Regions from separate parts of the Pantoea sp. y20 genome, predicted to be linked through region 1. Evidence: predicted binding sites of a transcription regulator. Region 1 holds the regulator's gene; each other region holds the start of a gene.

Region 1 (5,474 bases):
CAGTTTTAGCGCGGCAGCGCAGGAACTGCATCGCGTGCCCTCTGCCGTCAGTTATACTGTGCGCCAGCTGGAAACCTGGCTGGCGGTGCCGCTGTTTGAGCGCCAGCATCGGGAAGTGGTGATGACAGCGGCGGGCGAGCATTTTGTGCGGGAAGGCCGATCTGTTATCAAAAAAATGCTGGCCACTCGCCGACAGTGTCAGCAACTGGCAAATGGCTGGCGCGGCGAGTTGAGCATCGCGGTTGACTGCATTGTAAAACCGCAGCGCACGCGACAGTTAGTGAAGGACTTCTATCGCCATTTTCCCGATATGGAGCTGATTATCAGCTACGAAGTGTTCAACGGCGTGTGGGATGCGTTGGCTGATGGTCGGGTGGATGTGGCGATTGGCGCAACCCAGGCCATTCCGGTGGGCGGACGTTTTGCCTTTCAGGATATGGGCGCGCTGAACTGGCGTTGTGTGGTGAGCCCTGATCATCCGCTGGTTAACAGCAAGGAGCTGGATGATGAAACCTTGCGGGCGTGGCCATCGCTGGTGCTGGAAGATACCTCGCGTGCGTTACCGCGCCGTATGACATGGACGCTGGATAATCAGCGGCGGTTGGTGGTGCCAGAGTGGGAAACCGGGATGGATTGTTTGCTGGCAGGATTGTGCGTCGGCATGGTGCCTGGCCATTTGGCGCGTCCACTGCTGGACAGCCAAAAACTGGTCGAGCTGGCGCTACCGCAGGCGTTTCCGGACAGTCCGTGCTGCGTCAGCTGGTCAGAACAGCGCGCGTCACCGGCGCTGGCGTGGTTACTGGCTTATCTCGGGGATGCGGAAACGCTGAACCACGAATGGCTCAGCGAAGTGTCGGCTTAGCGGCGGTAGTCGCGGAACGGACCGTACGCCACCGAACGGCGTTCAATCAGCGTTGGTTGGACTTCGATAGTTTGCGGATCTTCGCGCTTGCTGGTGATGCGATCCAGCAGCATCTCCAGCGCTTTTTCGCCTAGTTCAGCTTTCGGCTGGTGCACGGTGGTGAGCGCTGGTGTGAAATAGCGCGCGTTGCGCACGTTATCGTAGCCAATCACCGAGATATCCTGCGGTACGCGCAAACCCATCTCATCAGCAGCGCAAATCGCGCCCATCGCCATGATATCGCCACCGCAGAACACCGCGGTTGGACGCTGTTTCTGATTTAAGATCTGTTGCATCGCCAGATAGCCCGATTCAGGCTCAAAGTCGCCCTGAACCACCCACTCGGGACGCACCGTAATGCCCGCTTCGTTCATTGCCTGCAGGAAGCCAGCATGACGTCCACCGCCGGTGTTGCGCTCCATTTGGCCAGGAATGGCACCGATATCGCGATGGCCACGTTCAATCAGATAACGCCCGGCGAGATAGCCGCCCTGAAATGCATTGTCCTGCACGGTATCGGTGAAATCACCGCGTGATGCACCCCAATCCATCACCACCATGGGGATATTGCGGTTCTCTTCCAGCATCTGCAGCAAATCGTCTGGATATTCCGAACACATCACCAGCAGACCATCGACGCGCTTTTGCGCCATCATCGACAGGTAAGCGCGCTGCTTTTGCAGATCGTTGTGCGCATTGCCGAGAATCAGCGTATAGCCGCGTTCGAAGCAGCGATTCTCCACCGCTTCGATAATTTCAGCGAAGTAGGGCGCTTCGCTGGAGGTCGCCAGCAGACCCAAGGTTTTAGTGTGATTGACTTTGAGACTACGCGCCACGGCACTCGGCGAGTAGTGTAATTCTTTGATCGCTTCCCATACGGCGTTACGCGTCTCTTCCGCAACGAAACGCGTTTTGTTGATGACATGCGAAACCGTGGTGGTTGAGACACCCGCGCGTTTTGCGACATCTTTAATTGTTGCCATGAAAATGGTGCTCCTGGGCTTATCGCAACTTACTGATAAGTATATTGTTAAACGTTTGCGTCTGCTAATGCTTTTACAGCCCAAAAAAGCGGGCAAAACGGCATGTTCAAGCAGGCAAAATCACTTCATCACGCTGTAATTACAGCCTGCGCAAAATCTGTTGCGCAACGAAAGGCGGCGATTCTAGCAAGCTGGCGCGGATAACACGAGATTTTTGCCTATTGCTATGCGAAAATCGTCTTAACCCTAATAATTGTGCGACTAAGGAGTTGTGATGAATACCGACCTGAAGCTGGCGCTAATGACCACTGTTGGCGCACTGTTGATGATTATCGCTTTCAGCTTTACCGCGATCATGCACTAACAAAAAAGCCGGAGCTGACAACAGCATCCGGCTTTTTTATTTCTGTTGCGCAACAACTAGCGAATGGTTTTTGGCGTCATCATACGACGCGCGCCCACATAGTGTTTCTGCCAGTAATCCTCACCCAATGCGCTAATCTGAATATCTTTGCCGGTACGCGGCGACTGAATGAATTTGCCATTGCCAAGATAAACGCCGACATGGTCGGCGGTACCGCGATTGTTGATGCGGAAGAACACCAGATCGCCTTTCTCCAGCATTTCACGCTTAATCGGTGCCGCATCACGCAGGTGATACATCTCATTGGCGGTGCGTGGCAGTTTGAATTTCACCAGATCTTTATAGGCGTACCATACCAGGCCGCTGCAATCGAAACCAGTGTGTGGCGAAGCGCCGCCCCACTGATAAGGTTTGCCGAGTTGACCCATTAATTTGGTCATCGCCGTTTCACGCGCTTTTTGATAACGCTGACGGTGCGCTTTACTCATTTTGATGCCGGTCAGCGCTAACGCTTCATCATCGACGGCGATCTCGGGCGTTTTCTTCGCTAAACGTTGATGACCGTATTTCTTAGCAGAGAGTTTCAGCGGGGATTTTTTGCTGGTGGTTTTGTGCAGCGCGATGTCTGTTTTGCTCTGTTTTTTGAGCTTGAATTTTTGAACAGCGGTCAGACGCGATTTTTTGGTGGTGGTTTTTACCGGACGTCGTTTGCGGCGCTCGTCTTCACGTGCGCTCTTTTTCTCTGCTTTAAGCGAACTGGCGTTAACGGGCGCATGCGGAGATGCAGCGGCCACATTAAAGAACAGTTGGGCAAAAGCCAGTATGAAAAGCGTAATTAGTAGACGCATAATCCGATTACAGGTTAAGCAGGCTGAATCATAGCAGACTGCATTAAAGTGAGAGAAATCTGATCAAGTGACCAGCGCCGAGGCAATTCTAATCCACTTTTTTTACAAAAGGTAAGGCCTTTTTCTATTAATATGTTACCAGATTGATTCTGTAGCAAAAATGAGCGATTTCAGCTGGTTAACACAGCGAAATTATTGCTAATTATTAATTTATTAATGCCAATTAATGATATGAAAATGTTATTTGTCATGCGTTAACTTAACAAACATGGCGATTAGCCAGTGCAAACGCAAAATCCCGTTTTCAGTCCGGGAGCGAAATCGCTACAATAAACAAACACGAAGTAGAAGATTAAGGAAGGCAATAATGAGTACTGTTGAAAAAATTCAGCGTCAGATCGCAGAAAACCCGATTCTGCTGTACATGAAAGGTTCGCCAAAGCTGCCAAGCTGTGGTTTTTCGGCGCAAGCCGTGCAGGCGCTTTCTGCGTGTGGCGAGCGTTTCGCTTACGTGGATATTCTGCAGAACCCGGATATTCGCGCTGAAATGCCGAAATACGCTAACTGGCCAACCTTCCCGCAGCTGTGGGTCGACGGTGAACTGGTCGGCGGCTGCGACATCATCGTTGAGATGTTCCAGCGCGGTGAACTTCAGCCACTGCTGAAAGAGACCGCTGAGAAGTATAAAGAAGCGGAATAATGCAGAAGGCCGACACATGTCGGCCTTTTCTTTAGTTACCCGGCAGACGCCTCATCTGCGGATTCTTCACTAAAAGCCAGCGGCCAGCCGCCCAGGCGTTTCCAGCGGTTCACCAACTCACAGAACAGCGTCGCGGTTTGCTCGGTGTCATACAGCGCCGAATGCGCTTGCGTGCTATCAAACTCCATTCCCGCCGCTTTACAGGCTTTCGCCAACACGGTTTGCCCCAGCACTAAACCGCTCAGTGCCGCGGTATCAAAAGTGGCAAACGGGTGGAACGGATTGCGCTTCAGGCTGGCGCGCTCGGCGGCCGCCATCACGAAGTTGAGATCGAAAGTGGCATTGTGCGCCACGATAATGGCGCGATTGCAGCCGCTATCTTTGGTGCCTTTGCGCACCATTTTAAAAATCGCGTGCAGGGCTTCATATTCACTTACCGCACCGCGCAGCGGATTGGTGGGATCGATGCCGGTAAACGCCAGCGCCGCAGGATTCAGAATGGCGCCTTCAAACGGTTCCACATGGAAGTGCAGCGTTTCATCGCGGTGCAACCAGCCGTCTTCATCCATTTTCAGCGTGGTGGCTGCAATTTCCAGCAGTGCATCGGTTTGTGCATTGAAACCCGCGGTTTCAACGTCGATCACAACAGGATAAAAACCGCGGAAGCGTTGGTGGAGAGCGTTTAAAGCGTTCGATTCAGACATCAGGATCTCATGGCAATAAATAGGGCAGCGCGCATTATGGCAAAAATCGCAGGAGGGTGCAGCAGGAGAGGGAAGTCAGCCTGCAAATAGCAGGCTGACGAGCAACCTTAGTTGCCTAAGCCGTGACCGGCATGTTTGTTTTCAATCAGCTCGATTTTGTAACCGTCTGGATCTTCAACAAACGCAATAATAGTCGAACCGCCTTTTACCGGGCCCGCTTCACGCGTCACGTTGCCGCCTGTGCTGCGAATGCGTTCGCAGGTGTCAGCGACATTGTCCACGCCCAGCGCGATATGGCCGTAAGCGTTGCCGAGATCGTATTTATCCACGCCCCAGTTGTAAGTCAGCTCAATCACCGCGCCCTCGCTCTCTTCGGTGTAGCCAACGAATGCCAGGGTGTACTTATACTCGGTGTTTTCGCTTTGACGCAGTACGCGCATGCCGAGCACGCGGGTGTAGAAATCGATTGAACGTTGTAAATCGCCAACGCGTAACATGGTGTGAAGTAAACGCATAACATCCTCTTTTTTTAAAACGTCATCAGTGCATGACAAGCAACTTAGTATAGACACTGATGAAATAACGCTGCCGCCTATCCGCCGCGGCAGCCATTTTCTTACAGGGTTGGATAATCGGTATAACCTTCCGCGCCGCCACCGTAAAAACTCTCAGGACGCTGCGGATTGAGTGGCGCATCCTGCTGCAGACGGGCAACCAGATCCGGGTTGGCGATAAAGTCGCGACCAAAGGCCACGGCGTCAATCAGGCCGCGCGCAATCAGATCGTCGGCTTTCTCAACGGTGTAAGCGCCGGCACCGATGATCACGCCAGGGAACAGGGCACGCACTTTTTCACGGAATGCATCGCTGTAAGGCTGTCCGCCTGCCCAGTCTGGCTCAGAAAGGTGCAGATAGGCGATGCCGCGTTTGCCCAGCTCGGCGATATACCACAGCGCCGCTTTTTCTTCTTCCGGG
Region 2 (5,474 bases), 1.6 Mb from region 1:
TCACAAAGTGGTAAGCGCCCTCCCGAAGGTTAAGCTACCTACTTCTTTTGCAACCCACTCCCATGGTGTGACGGGCGGTGTGTACAAGGCCCGGGAACGTATTCACCGTAGCATTCTGATCTACGATTACTAGCGATTCCGACTTCACGGAGTCGAGTTGCAGACTCCGATCCGGACTACGACGCACTTTATGAGGTCCGCTTGCTCTCGCGAGGTCGCTTCTCTTTGTATGCGCCATTGTAGCACGTGTGTAGCCCTACTCGTAAGGGCCATGATGACTTGACGTCATCCCCACCTTCCTCCAGTTTATCACTGGCAGTCTCCTTTGAGTTCCCGGCCGAACCGCTGGCAACAAAGGATAAGGGTTGCGCTCGTTGCGGGACTTAACCCAACATTTCACAACACGAGCTGACGACAGCCATGCAGCACCTGTCTCAGAGTTCCCGAAGGCACCAAAGCATCTCTGCTAAGTTCTCTGGATGTCAAGAGTAGGTAAGGTTCTTCGCGTTGCATCGAATTAAACCACATGCTCCACCGCTTGTGCGGGCCCCCGTCAATTCATTTGAGTTTTAACCTTGCGGCCGTACTCCCCAGGCGGTCGACTTAACGCGTTAGCTCCGGAAGCCACTCCTCAAGGGAACAACCTCCAAGTCGACATCGTTTACGGCGTGGACTACCAGGGTATCTAATCCTGTTTGCTCCCCACGCTTTCGCACCTGAGCGTCAGTCTTTGTCCAGGGGGCCGCCTTCGCCACCGGTATTCCTCCAGATCTCTACGCATTTCACCGCTACACCTGGAATTCTACCCCCCTCTACAAGACTCCAGCCTGCCAGTTTCGAATGCAGTTCCCAGGTTAAGCCCGGGGATTTCACATCCGACTTGACAGACCGCCTGCGTGCGCTTTACGCCCAGTAATTCCGATTAACGCTTGCACCCTCCGTATTACCGCGGCTGCTGGCACGGAGTTAGCCGGTGCTTCTTCTGCGGGTAACGTCAATCGGTGAAGCTATTAACTTCACCGCCTTCCTCCCCGCTGAAAGTACTTTACAACCCGAAGGCCTTCTTCATACACGCGGCATGGCTGCATCAGGCTTGCGCCCATTGTGCAATATTCCCCACTGCTGCCTCCCGTAGGAGTCTGGACCGTGTCTCAGTTCCAGTGTGGCTGGTCATCCTCTCAGACCAGCTAGGGATCGTCGCCTAGGTGAGCCATTACCCCACCTACTAGCTAATCCCATCTGGGCACATCCGATGGTGTGAGGCCCGAAGGTCCCCCACTTTGGTCTTGCGACGTTATGCGGTATTAGCTACCGTTTCCAGTAGTTATCCCCCTCCATCGGGCAGTTTCCCAGACATTACTCACCCGTCCGCCACTCGTCACCCGAGAGCAAGCTCTCTGTGCTACCGTTCGACTTGCATGTGTTAGGCCTGCCGCCAGCGTTCAATCTGAGCCATGATCAAACTCTTCAATTTAAGTTTGATTTGCTGAAACCAGTTCAGCGGTGCTCATCTGTAAAACGTCATAATGAATTTCATTATGTGTTCACTCGTGAGGCTTTGATATTTTTTTGCGTCCGGAGACGCGGATATCAATCCTGCGAGTGCCCACACAGATTGTCTGATAAATTGTTAAAGAGCATTGCGAACAGCGGCTGAACCGTCTGTCGCGAGGTGGCGTATACTACGCTACTCTCCTTCGGAGTCAAACACTTTTTTCAGCGTTTTCATCCGGCGGAAGTTCTTATCGAATCTTCCTCACCAACACCGCACTTCGTAAACCGTTGTGCCGTGTTGATGGATGCGCATTATAGGGAGTTGTTCTCAGCACGCAACCGCTAAATTCAATAAAAACAACCGTTCGCTGCATTCCACAGCAAAACCCCGCCTTATACGCAGTTACACACAGTGTTATCCACACTCTGCCGCACAAATGAATTTAGGCGAGCATCACGCAAACGTTTTCGCTACAATGCCCGGCGACGTCAAGGATGCCCCTTTTGGGGCGTTACATGAGGCAAGCGTTTCCTTCTATATAGAAGAGAGACACTAAGCTTGATGTAACGCTCTTTTTTACGCGAAACAAAGCCAAGGGATAAAACCACCATGCAACAACGTCGTCCTGTACGCCGCGCTCTACTCAGTGTCTCTGACAAAGCCGGTATCCTCGAATTTGCTCAGGCACTCTCCAGTCGTGGTGTTGAGCTGCTCTCCACAGGCGGTACCGCACGTCTGCTGGCAGATGCGGGCTTGCCCGTCACCGAAGTTTCTGACTACACCGGTTTCCCGGAAATGATGGATGGACGCGTCAAAACGCTGCACCCGAAAGTGCATGGCGGCATTTTGGGTCGTCGTGGTCAGGATGATGCGATCATGGCTGAACACGCCATCAACCCAATCGACATGGTGGTCGTCAACCTCTATCCCTTCGCACAAACCGTTGCCAAACCTGATTGCTCATTAGCTGACGCGGTTGAGAACATCGATATCGGTGGCCCAACCATGGTTCGCTCAGCGGCGAAGAACCACAAAGACGTGGCGATCGTGGTGAAGAGCAGCGATTACGAAGCGATCATTGCCGAGCTGGATGCCAACGAAAACTCGCTCACGCTGGAAACGCGTTTCGATCTGGCTATCAAAGCTTTCGAACACACTGCCGCCTACGACAGCATGATCGCCAACTACTTCGGTAGCCTGGTGCCGGCTTATCACAGCGACAGCAAAGAACCGGCTGGCCGCTTCCCGCGTACGCTGAACCTCAACTTCATTAAGAAGCAGGATATGCGTTACGGCGAGAACAGCCATCAGGATGCTGCCTTCTATATAGAAGAGAATGTTGCTGAAGCTTCTGTGGCCACTGCGCAGCAGGTTCAGGGCAAAGCGCTCTCATACAACAATATCGCCGATACCGATGCCGCACTTGAATGCGTGAAAGAGTTCGACGAAGCCGCTTGTGTGATCGTCAAACACGCTAACCCATGCGGCGTGGCAGTTGGCGGTTCGATTCTTGACGCTTATGAGCGTGCCTACAAAACCGATCCGACTTCCGCTTTCGGTGGCATCATCGCCTTTAACCGCGAGCTGGACGAAGCCACCGCGCAGGCGATCATCAGCCGTCAGTTTGTTGAAGTGATCATCGCGCCATCCGCCAGCGAAGCGGCACTGAAAATTACCGCGGCCAAGCAGAACGTGCGCGTTCTGGTGTGTGGTCAGTGGCAAGGTCGCGTTGCGGCGCTGGATTTCAAACGAGTTAACGGCGGCGTACTGGTTCAGGATCGCGATTTGGGCATGGTCGATGCCAGCCAGCTGCGCGTTGTCAGCAAACGTCAGCCAACTGAGCAGGAACTGCGTGATGCGCTGTTCTGCTGGAAAGTGGCGAAGTTCGTTAAATCCAACGCCATCGTCTACGCACGTGACAACATGACCATTGGCATTGGCGCCGGCCAGATGAGCCGCGTTTACTCGGCCAAAATTGCCGGTATCAAAGCCGGTGACGAAGGTCTGGAAGTGAAAGGCTCCGCGATGGCGTCTGATGCCTTCTTCCCGTTCCGCGACGGTATCGACGCCGCTGCGGCTGTCGGTATCAGTTGCGTGATTCAGCCAGGCGGTTCAATCCGTGATGATGAGGTGATCGCCGCCGCTGATGAGCACGGCATCGCGATGATCTTTACCGACATGCGTCATTTCCGCCATTAATTGTTGGGAGCAGTACAGATGAAAATTTTAGTGATTGGTAATGGCGGACGTGAACACGCGCTGGCATGGAAAGCGGCACAATCGCCACTGGCGGAAACAGTATTTGTCGCGCCTGGCAATGCGGGCACCGCGCTCGAGCCGGCTCTGCAAAACGTGGCAATCAGCGCCACCGACGTTCCCGCGCTGCTGGCCTTTGCTCAGCAGGAAAAGATCGATCTGACCATCGTTGGTCCGGAAGCACCGCTGGTGATTGGCGTAGTTGATGCGTTCCGTGCTGCAGGCCTGAAGATCTTTGGCCCAACGCAAGCCGCTGCCCAGCTGGAAGGCTCAAAGGCGTTCACCAAAGATTTCCTGGCACGTCAGCAGATTCCAACCGCTGAATATCAGAACTTTACCGAAGTGGAGCCTGCGCTGGCGTATCTGCGTGAGAAAGGCGCACCGATCGTGATCAAAGCTGACGGTCTGGCTGCCGGTAAAGGCGTGATCGTGGCGATGGAACTGGCGGAAGCGGAAGCCGCTGTGCAGGACATGCTGGCTGGCAATGCGTTCGGCGATGCTGGTCACCGCATCGTGATTGAAGAGTTCCTTGATGGCGAAGAGGCCAGCTTCATCGTGATGGTCGACGGCAACAACGTGCTGCCGATGGCCACCAGCCAGGATCACAAACGTGTCGGCGATGGCGATACCGGTCCAAATACCGGCGGCATGGGCGCGTATTCTCCGGCGCCCGTGGTAACCGATGAGATCCACCAGCGCGTGATGGATCAGATCATCTGGCCAACCGTCAACGGTATGAAAGCAGAAGGCAACATCTATACCGGCTTCCTGTACGCTGGGTTGATGATCGATAAAGCCGGTCAGCCTAAAGTGATCGAATTCAACTGCCGCTTCGGCGATCCGGAAACTCAGCCGATCATGCTGCGTTTGCAGTCGGATTTGGTGGCGCTGTGTCTGGCGGCTACCGACGGTAAACTGGATCAGCAAACCTCGCAGTGGGATCCGCGTCCCTCTCTCGGCGTGGTGTTAGCGGCGGGTGGTTATCCGGGCGATTACAACACGGGCGATCAGATTCACGGTCTGCCGCTGGAAGAAGTGCCGGACGGCAAAGTGTTCCACGCTGGCACCACCATGAAGGACGATCTGGTGGTCACCAACGGTGGTCGCGTACTGTGCGTCACCGCACTGGGCGACAATGTTGCCGCTGCGCAGAAAAACGCATATGCGCTGGCGCAGCATATCTCTTGGGATGGCAGCTTCTGCCGCCGCGATATCGGCTACCGCGCGATTAACCGCAAATAAGTATGCAAAGGGGCACAGCAAGTGCCCCTTCTCTTATCCGCCTGTCAGAAATCACTCTCTTTTGGCTGCCAGCTGCATTCGTCATCCGGCGTAGCACGCAGCAGTTGCACACCCTCCGGCGCTTCCAGCCACGACACCATCAATGGCGCAGCCTGGCTCTGCTGCTGGCGACCTAGCGTATACAGCGTGTCGCGATCAAAGGCCGCATTCACCAGCTTGTCATCGCACTCACGCACCTGATTGCCACCCAGCCAATGGCCCTGACGCAGTAATACGCGGCCTTCCAGCAACGCATTGCTCTGATCCAGCATGCGCTGCGCATCGAAGCGATACAGCTCAACGCTATCAGCGCTGACTGCTTCACGTCGTCCCGCCAGCTGGCGCTGCATGAAATTGAGATTGCCCAGATGATCAAAGCGTAAGGTGACATCATCCGGCTGAGCACCCGCGACGCGCCGTTCGACGCTAATCAGCTTCTGCT
Region 3 (5,474 bases), 240 kb from region 1:
TTTTTACTGGGATCGATTCTGTGCGGATTTGCCCACAGCATGGCGTGGCTGATCCTGTTTCGCGCTTTTCAGGGGTTAGGTGCCGGGGCGATAATGCCGCTAACGTCCACCATTGTGGCGGACGTCTATTCGCCGCGCGAACGCGCCAACGTCCAGGGCTGGCTCTCCAGCGTCTGGGGCGTGGCGGCAATCATTGGTCCGCTGAGCGGCGCGTGGCTGGTGCAGCACTTTAGCTGGTCGGTGATTTTCTGGGTCAACGTGCCGATTGGCGCCATCGCCATGCTGCTGCTGGCGCGTTTTCTTCCATCGCGCGAACAAAATCAGGCCACCACGCTCAATCTCACCGGCAGCTGCTGGCTGATGATCTGCGTAACGGCGTTGCTGGTCGCGCTGCTGCAGGCAGAAGTGCTCGGTTTCTGGCTGGTGCCGTTCCTGCTGCTGGCGGTCATTGCTGCCTGGCGTTTAAAACAGCATGAACAGCGTGCTGATGCGCCGCTGTTCCCGCTGGAAATCTGGCGCAGCCGGCTTATCGTCGCTGGCAACATTGGCAACCTGATCATCGGTGCCAGCATGATGGGCATCAGCGCCTTTCTACCAACCTGGATTCAGGGCATCACCGGCGGCACGCCGCTGCAGGCCGGCAGCGCACTGGCGATGATGTCGATTGGCTGGCCGCTGGCCAGTACATTGAGCGGTAGGTTGATGCTTATCACCTCCTATCGCTTCACCGCGCAGTTGGGCGCGCTGCTGCTGATTGCGGGCAGCGCATTACTGCTGCTACTGCGCAGCGACAGCTCAATCGTGCAGGCCGGATTCACCGCCTTTGTGATTGGCACCGGCATGGGCATGACCAGCACCACGTTTCTGGTATCGGTACAGAACCATGCGCATTACGATATTCGCGGCATTTGCACCGCCTCAATCATGTTCAGCCGCATGATCGGGTCGGCGATTGGTACCGCGTTATTGGGCGCGGTGCTGAACCTCAATTTGTCGCTGCGTCTGCCGCAGGCCGACGATCCGATGCAGAAAATCATGTCGCCTGAAAGCCGTCAGGCGCTGTCGGAGGCGACATTGCATGACTGGACCGGACAAATCGCCAGTTCTTTACATTGGGTGTTTGTAGTGTCGTTGCTGATTGCGCTGCTAACGTTGTGGGTGGCGTGGATAATGCCGCGGCAAAGGCCGGAAGTGGAGTAAAAGCAGGGCGGCCAGAGAGCCGCCCGAAAGTTTACTGCGCTGGCGTATCCTGAGAGCTGCCCGCGCTGTCTGGCACGGTGCTGTCACCATCACGGCCATTTTTCTTGTAGACGATTTTCTGTGTGTCGTTCTCACAATGACCCACAACCTGGCCGCCGACCTGATCGGCTTGATCATTGGCCACGATATCCAGCGTGAAATCCGATTCGGCGACGCCGTTGTTAATGATTTTTTTGCTGATGTCCGCTTTGACGCTTTCACAAGACGCTTGCGCCAATAGCGGCAGCGACAAGATCGCCATCAGCAGAACTGCATTACGTTTTTTCATCATTCACTCCTTTGGTCAGAAATCCTGTCAAAACTATAGCAGTGATAAACGATTAAGGTGCAATTGGACGTCCGGTGCGGCGGTCGAGGCAGCGCAGCGTATTCGGTTCCCAATAGGCGTTAACGTTATAGCTCTTCTCGCAGGAGTCGCGGGTATCAAAGGCTTTGTCCGCTTTATCAAACTCTTTCTCAACGCGCGTATTGACCTTATTACGCAGGTTTTTGGTATCGTTCCACTGCTCTTTGCTCTGGCGCGCGGCTTCATTACTGGAGGCGCTGCTGCCATCTTCAATAATCAGGCGATCGGTTTTGGCCGCAGCGATGGGCGCAGCCATTAAAAGGCTCGACGTCACCACGGTAGCCAGCAGGGCGGAAAACAGTTTTTTCATCGTCATTTCCTTCAGTTAACACCAGCACAGCCGGGATCGCGGCTGTAACAACCATGGCCGCTAGTATATCATCGCTGCTTCTTTGCTCACCAGCGGTGAGCGCTTTGTTTAGCTTAGCGAGAGATTTTCTATGCTGGTCAAAACCGCCTTGCTGTTTTTTATCACTGCGATAGCGGAAATTGTTGGCTGTTTCCTGTCGTGGCTATGGTTGAAGAAGGGCATGACGGCGTGGCTGCTGGTGCCGGCCGCGGCAAGTCTTACGCTGTTTGTCTGGTTGTTAACGTTGCATCCCGCCGCGAGCGGGCGCGTTTATGCGGCCTATGGCGGCGTATACGTGCTGACGGCGCTAATCTGGCTGCGCGTGGTGGATGGCGTAAAACTGAGTACGTGGGATTGGGTCGGTGCGCTGGTCGCCTTGAGCGGCATGTTGATTATCGTGACCGGTTGGGGCCGCGCGTAATCATCGGCCACACCGGCGTGCGATATCAGGGGGAAACATCCCGATGAGGTCGTCGCGGCGAAAGCCGCCGGAGCGCCTCACAGGATGGTCGCCCCGGATATTTCGATCAAACAGCGTGTAACCGCGATTAACCTTTATGCACCTTCAGTCCCGCGGTGGTTTGCGTCACCGGCATAATCTCCAGCGTATTGATGTTGACGTGCTTCGGCAGCGTCGTCACCCAATACACCGCTTCGGTGACATCTTCCGCCGTCAGCGCGGTGGTGCCTTCATAAACCTGGCCCGCTTTATCGTCATCGCCCTTGAAGCGCACGTTTGAGAACTCGGTGCCGCCCACCAAACCTGGCTCGATATCGGTCACGCGCAGCGCGGTGCCGTGCAGGTCGGTACGCAGATTCAGGCTGAACTGGCGCACGAACGCTTTGGTCGCGCCATACACGTTGCCACCCAAGTAAGGCCAGCTGCCGGCAATCGAACCGATATTCACGATATGACCAACATTGCGCTCAACCATTGCCGGCAGCACCGCACGCGTCATGTACACCAAACCTTTATTGTTGGTGTCGATCATATTTTCCCAGTCTTCGATATTGGCTTTGTGCGCCGGTTCCACACCTAACGCCAGGCCAGCATTATTAACCAGCACATCAATATTGCGCCATTCAGCGGGCAGGGAGGCGATCGCTTCATCGATGGCGGCACGATTACGCACGTCCAGCTGAACGGTGTACAGATTGTCGCCCAGCTCATCTTTCAGCTCTTTTAAACGCTCAGCGCGACGTCCGCTGGCGATCACTTTGTGACCTGTAGCAATGAAGCGGCGGGTGATACTTTGACCAAAACCAGCAGTTGCGCCAGTAACAAAAATAATCATCTCACTGTTCCTTATACGATTTCAGGTTATCAGCCACACCTTAGCATTAACCTCGAACCCATGCTCATGAAAACCCAAAGCAGCGTGTTGCAGGATTTTTCCTGCACATTACGAGTGCAATGGCGCACCACAAAGACGCATCCCAACAGGCGATAATCACGCCATACGCAGTAAAACTCGCCGCAATGTTAAATAGCAACCGTTTGCGATAGCAGGCAACCGGTTGCGCATACGTTTGCTCGCCAAGCTTGACACAAAAACGCATCAAAACAACCTATTATATTGAAAGTAAACAATATTTTTTGTTATTTGCATTGGCATGCGCTTTGCAAACTATCTTTAAGGCAATCACCTGCACTCATAAAAAAGCACCAAGGAACCATTATGCCTTACGCACCCGAAACGCTGCTGCGCGCCAGCTTCTTTGATTTCACCGCACTGGCCGCGCAGCCAGACGACATCGCTGCCAATGCACGCTATCTCGAAGATGGCTTATTAACGCTGCGTGACGGCAAAGTGGTCAGCCTTGAAAGCTGGCAAATCGCGGAAGGGCGCGTTGATCCCACGCGCGTCACCGATCTGCGTGGCAAACTGATCGTGCCCGGCTTTATCGATACCCATATTCATTATCCGCAAACCGAGATGATCGGCGCCTTTGGCGAACAGCTGCTGGAGTGGCTCAACCAATATACCTTCCCGGTGGAGAGCCAATATCACTGTCCCGATCACGCGGCAAAAATGTCGGCGTTCTTCCTGCACCAGCTGCTGTCGAACGGCACCACCACCGCGCTGGTGTTCGGCACCGTGCATAAGCAGTCGGTCGACTCGCTGTTCAGCGCCGCGCAGCAGCTGGATATGCGGCTGATCGCTGGCAAAGTGATGATGGATCGCAACGCGCCTGAATACCTGACCGAAACGCCGGAAGAGAGTTATCAGCATACGCGTGAACTGATTGAGCGCTGGCATCAGCGCGGTCGCCTGAGCTATGCGCTCACCCCGCGCTTTGCACCGACCTCGTCGCCGGAATTGCTGGATAAAGTGCGTCAGCTGCGCGAGGAGTTTCCTGATGTCTGGATGCACACGCACCTAAGTGAAAATCCGCAGGAGATCGCCTGGGTAAAAGCGCTATTCCCGGAGCGCGCAGGCTATCTTGATGTTTATCATCATCACCAACTTACCGGCAAACGCAGCGTGTTCGCGCACTGCCTGCATCTGGAAGATCAAGAGTGGCAATGCCTGCATGACACCGATTCATCAATTGCCTTCTGCCCGACCTCAAACCTGTTCCTCGGCAGCGGCTTATTCAACATCAAACGCTGCTGGCAGCAGGGCGTGCGCATGGGCATTGGCACCGACGTTGGCGCAGGCACCACCTTTAATCTGCTGCAAACGCTGGGCGAAGCCTACAAAGTCGGCCAGCTACAGCAATACAAACTCAGCGCCTGCGAAGCGTTTTATCACGCCACCTTAGGCGGCGCGCACGCGCTCGATCTGGATGACGTTATCGGCAATTTTAACCCCGGCAAAGAGGCCGATTTCGTGGTACTCGATGCGGCTGTGTCGCCGCTGCAGAAGCTGCGCAATGCCAACAGCAAAGACATCTGGGAGCGGCTGTTTGTAATGATGACGCTTGGCGACGACCGCAACATCGCGCAAACCTGGGTGAGCGGCAAGCCGGTTTGGCAGCGCGAAAGTGAGGAGCAAATCGCATGATCCAGTTCTTACTCAACGATCGTTTAATCACCGAACGTGAGCTTGATCCCAATCTCACCGTGCTTAACTACCTGCGCGGCCAGCAGCAGCGTCGCGGCACCAAAGAGGGCTGCGCGTCTGGCGATTGCGGTGCCTGCACCGTCACGCTCGGTAAAGTGGTGGATGGACAGATGCAGTATCAGGCGGTGAATAGCTGTTTAACGCTGGTCAGCAGCCTGCAAGGCAAGCAACTGATTACCGTGGAAGATCTCAAACAGGGCCGCGAACTGCACAGCGTGCAGCAAGCGATGGTGGATTGCCACGGCTCGCAATGCGGCTACTGCACGCCGGGTTTCGTGATGTCGCTGTTTACTCTGCAGAAAAACAGCGCTGGCTGGGATCGTCATCAGGCGGAACAGGCGCTGGCGGGTAATTTATGCCGTTGCACCGGCTATCGTCCGATCATGGATGCGGCGCAGCAGGCGTGTGAACAACCTGATGCGGATGCCTTCCGTGCTAATGCACCCGCGCT
Region 4 (5,474 bases), 1.5 Mb from region 1:
CACAAAGGCTTCTGACGAGTTAACGATGTGGCAAGGCACGCTGCCCGGCGACAGGTCAAAGTTCTGCTGTAAAAACGCCTGATGCATATCGTCCAGATGATCAAATGCCACCGCCGGCGCTTTCAGCAGCGCAGAGCGTGTTACGCCGTTCGGGAAATAGCGAGCAGCAAAATCAGGTGAGGCGCAGAAGAGATAATCGAGCGCACCCAGTTGATCCACCAGACAGCTTGGCAGCGGCTGCGGCTGAATACTCACCGCGCCGACCACTTCACCGCGACGTAGACGTTCCTGCGTGCGGGTTTCATCTTCTACCTGCAAATTCAGGCGCACTGGCGAATCGGCCAGCACGTCTTTCAGCGCGGGCAGCAGCCAGGTGGCCAGGCTGTCGGCGTTGACCGCCAGCGACAGCAACAGCGGCGTGGTTCCACCGTTATCATCACCTAGCCACTCCTCTTCCAGCAGTTCAACCTGATGCAACAACGCCAGTAACTTTTGTCCCTGCTCGGTCGGACGCGGCGGCACGGTGCGCACCAGCAGCGGCTGACCAAATAAATTTTCCAGCTGTTTAATACGCTGCGAAACCGCCGATTGGGTAATGCAGAGTTTTTGTGCCGCACGCTCAAAGCCGCGCTCGCGAATCACAGCATCCAGCGCCTGAAGCGTTCGATAATCCGGGCGTTTCATTGTTGTTCTCTCTCGTTCAGGGTGGACATTACTATGCCATAAAACTGTCAAATTGTGCTGCGGCGCATTTTTGCGGGCTGGCTTCCAAAGCGTTAAATCGGCTGTCTAACAGTCGCGCTTTTTTACAGCGCCTTGTTTTATACTACGCGCACTTCGATGTCGCACAGGTTTTAAACATACCATGACCCAGGATGAACTGAAAAAAGCGGTAGGTTGGGCAGCTCTGCAGTACGTAGAGCCCGGCTCCATTGTCGGCGTAGGCACGGGTTCAACGGCGGCGCATTTTATTGATGCACTCGGCACCATGAAGAATCAGATTGAAGGTGCGGTTTCCAGCTCGGAAGCCTCAACCGAGAAACTGAAAGCGCTGGGTATTCACATCTTCGATCTCAACGAAATTGATGAACTGTCGGTGTATGTTGATGGCGCCGATGAGATCAATCCGCAGATGCAGATGATCAAAGGCGGTGGCGCAGCGCTGACGCGTGAGAAAATCGTTGCGGCGGTGGCGAAGAAATTTGTCTGCATTGCCGATGCATCGAAAGAAGTTGATGTGCTGGGCCGTTTCCCGCTGCCGGTTGAAGTGATTCCGATGGCGCGTTCGTATGTGGCGCGTGAACTGGTCAAACTCGGCGGCTTGCCGGAGTATCGCCAGAACGTCATTACCGACAACGGCAACATTATTCTCGACGTGCATAATCTGCGTATTCTCGATCCCATCGAGCTGGAAAAAACCATTAATGCGCTGCCGGGCGTAGTGACCGTTGGCCTGTTTGCGGGACGTGGTGCGGATGTCGCACTGATTGGTACCGCAGAAGGCGTGAAAACCATCGTAAAATGATCTGTCCGGCGCGCGTGATGCGCCGGTTATTTCCATCCGCAAAATATCTTTTCTCACCAGACTGAAATTTGGTGACTTATGTCACAAAAGATTCATCAGCAGTAAGTTCGTACTTCGTCCATTAAGGATGTCACGATTTTGTACGGCATTGTGCTGTCTCCGCGTGGGCGCGTGCTGGCTCCCAGGCAATCGTTTGTATTGCTGCGCACGAAATTTTTGATATTTTGACAGAAGGCTACCTTATGGTAGTCCTCATTGAATTCTGAATAGGGTCGGGAAATGGCAAAGGTATCACTGGAAAAAGACAAGATTAAGTTCCTGCTGGTGGAAGGCGTTCACCAGAGTGCGCTGGAAAACCTGCGTGCAGCAGGCTACACCAACATCGAGTTTCACAAAGGCGCGCTGGATGCGGAGTCGCTGAAATCCTCCATCCGCGATGCGCACTTCATTGGTATCCGTTCCCGTACCCAACTGACTGAAGAGATCTTTGCTGCCGCAGAAAAGCTGGTAGCAGTCGGCTGCTTCTGTATCGGTACTAACCAGGTTGATCTCGCTGCAGCGGCGAAACGCGGTGTGCCGGTGTTCAACGCGCCGTTCTCCAACACCCGTTCTGTTGCAGAGCTGGTGATTGGCGAAATGCTGCTGATGCTGCGTGGCATTCCGGAAGCCAACGCCAAAGCGCACCGTGGCATCTGGAATAAAGTCGCCAACGGTTCGTTTGAAGCTCGCGGCAAGAAACTGGGCATCATCGGTTACGGCCACATCGGCATGCAGCTGGGTGTACTGGCAGAAAGCCTCGGTATGCACGTGTTCTTCTACGATATCGAAAGCAAGCTGCCGCTGGGTAACGCCACTCAGGTGCGTCATCTCTCCGATCTGCTCAACATGAGCGACGTGGTCAGCCTGCACGTTCCTGAAACGCAATCCACTCAGAACATGATTGGCGCGGAAGAGCTGGCGCTGATGAAGCCGGGTGCGCTGCTGATCAACGCCGCGCGCGGTACCGTGATCGATATTCCGGCGCTGTGTGATGCCCTGGCGAATAAACATCTGTCTGGTGCCGCTATCGACGTCTTCCCGGTCGAGCCTGCGACTAACAGCGACCCGTTTAACTCACCGCTGTGCGAGTTCGATAACGTGATCCTGACGCCGCACATTGGTGGTTCAACGCAGGAAGCGCAGGAAAACATCGGTATCGAAGTGGCTGGCAAGCTGGCGAAATACTCCGACAACGGTTCTACGCTGTCTGCGGTTAACTTCCCGGAAGTCTCACTGCCGATGCATGCGGCAAGTGCTAGCCGTCTGCTGCACATCCATGAAAACCGTCCGGGTGTGCTGACCGCTATCAACCAGATTTTTGCCGAGCAGGGCATCAACATCGCCGCGCAGTATCTGCAAACCACGCCAATTATGGGCTACGTGGTGATCGATATTGATGCTGAGCAGGATGCAGCGGATAAAGCGCTGCAGGCGATGAAGGCGATTCCGGGCACCATCCGAGCCCGTCTGCTGTACTGATTAAACAGGGCGCCATTGGCGCCCTTTGTTTTTCCTGCTCACGCTTCCCACTGCCACAGTTTCGATGGCGTCAGTATCGCGGGGAGCGGCACATCCCAGGCGGCAACCGGCAATGCTTCTACGCGCTGACAATCATGTGCGATGCCCACCGGAAGAAAACCATGCTGCTGCCAGTTTTGCAGCGTGCGATCGTAGAATCCGCCACCCATTCCCAAACGTTGGCCAGCATAGTCAAACGCTACCAGCGGCACCAGCATCACATCCAGCTGATCCAGCGTGGCCAGTTGCGTGATATCCAGCGGCGGTTCCGGGATGCGAAGTTTATTTGGCGCGAGTGGCGTTTCTGGCGTGTAACGGATAAACAGCAGATTGCCCGGCGAGAAGGGATGAAGCACCGGTAAGTAAACCTGCTTTTTTTGCTGCCAAAGTTTGGCGATCAGCGGGCGAGTGTTGATCTCTCCATCGACAGATAAAAACAGCGCAATGCGTTGGGCATTAGCGACCGGTGCAATGTTGATGGCGTGTTCAGCCAACTGATCGGCGGCTTGTTCCTGTTGCTCAGACGTGAGATTACGGCGCAAATGGCGCACATGCTGACGGATGTCTTGACGGTCGAGAAGGGAGGGCGCTGGCATGATATCTATATCCCCGGAATAATCGCTTCTTAAAAGCGATTATATCATGCGAACCGGGGAAACAGACTTGCTACTAAATGGAGATCTCCGAGATGCCGCCGCAGGCTGTAACCCTTGAACCCTTGGTTCAAGGTGAACATGCCGTCACAACTATTAGGCTTCTCGGACGGACCGAGCATGCGCACAAATTGTGGAGCGTCACATTCTGTTGGTATGAAATATCGGCTCAGGGGACTAGCCCGCTTGCAAACATCTCAGAGAAAATTTACTTCACCGTCACTCTAACATGAGGACCATGAAGCTTTATTCAAAATTAGGGCCCTGGCGGTCAGTTATGCGACCTTGCTCTACTAACGCTTGTTCAATGGTCTGCTGCAGCATGCGGATACGTTGTTCCATGTTTGCTGCATAGTCGCGCGTCTTACCTTTCTCTTGTGCCAACTCGTGGCAGATGTTTAACGCGGCGATGAACACCAGTTGCTCTGTATTGGTGACTCTAGTGCGAACTTTTAAATCTTGCAACCGTTGATTGAGATCCTCTGCGGCCAGATTCAGCGCATCTTGCTGTTCAGGCGGGCAATTCACTCTTAACGAACGACCAAAAATTTGAATATCTACTGGTTGTGCAGACATGCCACCATCCTAACTGATTACTTCGATCGCATCTCCCTTACCGGTCAATGGGTTGGGAGGTGCGAAACTATATATACCCGAGTTATAAGTTACAACCCCTTTTCTGGAAACCCAGAGGCACCTGGTGGTAGCATAACACGAACTTATTCTGCCAACGACGACCAAAGCTTATGTCTTTACAGAACGCAACGCCGAGTTACAACGCGCTGGCCGCGGCCCTTTCACAGCAGGGCGTGGGCATGACGCCAGCCGAAATGCATGGTCTCCTTTCCGGGATTCTGTGCGGCGGCAATCAGGATACCAGCTGGAAAACCATGGTTCACGATCTCACCAACGAAGGCATGGCGTTTTCGCAGAGCCTGTCTCAGCCGCTGCAGGCGCTGCATGAAAGCCTGGCGACCACGCTGGAAGACGAAGGTTTTATGTTCCAACTGATGTTGCCGGAAGACGATGACATCACGGTATTCGATCGCGCGGATGCGCTGGCCGGTTGGGTAAACCACTTCCTGCTCGGTTTGGGTGTCACGCAGCCTAAGCTGGAGAAAGTGACCGGCGAAACTGGCGAAGCGATTGACGATCTGCGCACCATCGCACAACTTGGCTATGACGAAGATGAAGATCAGGAAGAGCTGGAGCAGTCACTCGAAGAGGTGATTGAGTACGTGCGCGTTGCCGCTCTGCTGTGCCACGACACCTTCACGCGTCCGCATCAGCCAACGGCACCAGAAGTACAGAAACCTACGCTACATTAAGCGCGTCAATGCGGGTGCGTTGTGGCCCGTCTTCAACAGGGAGTGCAAACATGATTACCTTGGATACGTTTCAACAACGTCGTCAGGCGCTGATTGCCCGCATGGCGCCAGGCAGTGCGGCGTTAATTTTTGCTGCACCTGAAGTGACGCGCAGCAACGACACCGAATACAGCTTTCGTCAAAACAGCGACTTCTGGTACTTCACCGGTTTTAATGAACCGCAGGCGCTGCTGGTCTTAATCAAAAGTGATGATAAGCACAATCACAGCGTGCTGTTCAATCGCGTGCGTGACCTGACGGCCGAAATCTGGTTTGGTCGCCGCCTTGGCCAGGATGCCGCACTGGCGAAACTGGGAGTCGATCGCGCTTTGCCGTGGGATGACCTCGGCGAGCAGCTGCATCAACTGCTTA

The links. The regulator PurR, encoded in region 1, represses purine synthesis genes. The targets are predictions, from matches to a motif close to CANGCAAACGTTTGCNTG.
Region 2: the regulator PurR is predicted to act here: its motif matches at 1,950-1,967, upstream of purH (bifunctional phosphoribosylaminoimidazolecarboxamide formyltransferase/IMP cyclohydrolase).
Region 3: the regulator PurR is predicted to act here: its motif matches at 3,463-3,480, upstream of guaD (guanine deaminase).
Region 4: the regulator PurR is predicted to act here: its motif matches at 1,708-1,725, upstream of serA (phosphoglycerate dehydrogenase).

The regions. Positions count from the first base shown of each region.
Region 1 is NZ_CM142816.1:1,886,058-1,891,531, forward strand. It holds gene punR (DNA-binding transcriptional activator PunR) at 1-862, shown strand, start outside; gene purR (HTH-type transcriptional repressor PurR) at 859-1,884, opposite strand; gene cydH (cytochrome bd-I oxidase subunit CydH) at 2,159-2,248, shown strand; gene ACYAC5_RS08905 (C40 family peptidase) at 2,305-3,096, opposite strand; gene ACYAC5_RS08910 (Grx4 family monothiol glutaredoxin) at 3,461-3,796, shown strand; gene rnt (ribonuclease T) at 3,832-4,500, opposite strand; gene gloA (lactoylglutathione lyase) at 4,608-5,015, opposite strand; gene nemA (N-ethylmaleimide reductase) at 5,117-5,474, opposite strand, start outside.
Region 2 is NZ_CM142816.1:292,179-297,652, reverse strand. It holds rRNA gene ACYAC5_RS01355 (16S ribosomal RNA) at 1-1,474, opposite strand, end outside; gene purH (bifunctional phosphoribosylaminoimidazolecarboxamide formyltransferase/IMP cyclohydrolase) at 2,105-3,694, shown strand; gene purD (phosphoribosylamine--glycine ligase) at 3,713-4,993, shown strand; gene ACYAC5_RS01340 (DUF1481 domain-containing protein) at 5,038-5,474, opposite strand, start outside.
Region 3 is NZ_CM142816.1:2,123,148-2,128,621, reverse strand. It holds gene ACYAC5_RS10005 (MDR family MFS transporter) at 1-1,200, shown strand, start outside; gene ACYAC5_RS10000 (DUF1161 domain-containing protein) at 1,232-1,528, opposite strand; gene ACYAC5_RS09995 (DUF1283 family protein) at 1,581-1,916, opposite strand; gene ACYAC5_RS09990 (YnfA family protein) at 2,047-2,376, shown strand; gene ydfG (bifunctional NADP-dependent 3-hydroxy acid dehydrogenase/3-hydroxypropionate dehydrogenase YdfG) at 2,504-3,250, opposite strand; gene guaD (guanine deaminase) at 3,635-4,963, shown strand; gene xdhA (xanthine dehydrogenase small subunit) at 4,960-5,474, shown strand, end outside.
Region 4 is NZ_CM142816.1:3,366,497-3,371,970, reverse strand. It holds gene ACYAC5_RS15690 (LysR family transcriptional regulator ArgP) at 1-684, opposite strand, end outside; gene rpiA (ribose-5-phosphate isomerase RpiA) at 866-1,525, shown strand; gene serA (phosphoglycerate dehydrogenase) at 1,805-3,043, shown strand; gene ACYAC5_RS15675 (5-formyltetrahydrofolate cyclo-ligase) at 3,082-3,678, opposite strand; RNA gene ssrS (6S RNA) at 3,759-3,942, opposite strand; gene zapA (cell division protein ZapA) at 3,982-4,311, opposite strand; gene ACYAC5_RS15660 (YecA/YgfB family protein) at 4,482-5,063, shown strand; gene pepP (Xaa-Pro aminopeptidase) at 5,114-5,474, shown strand, end outside.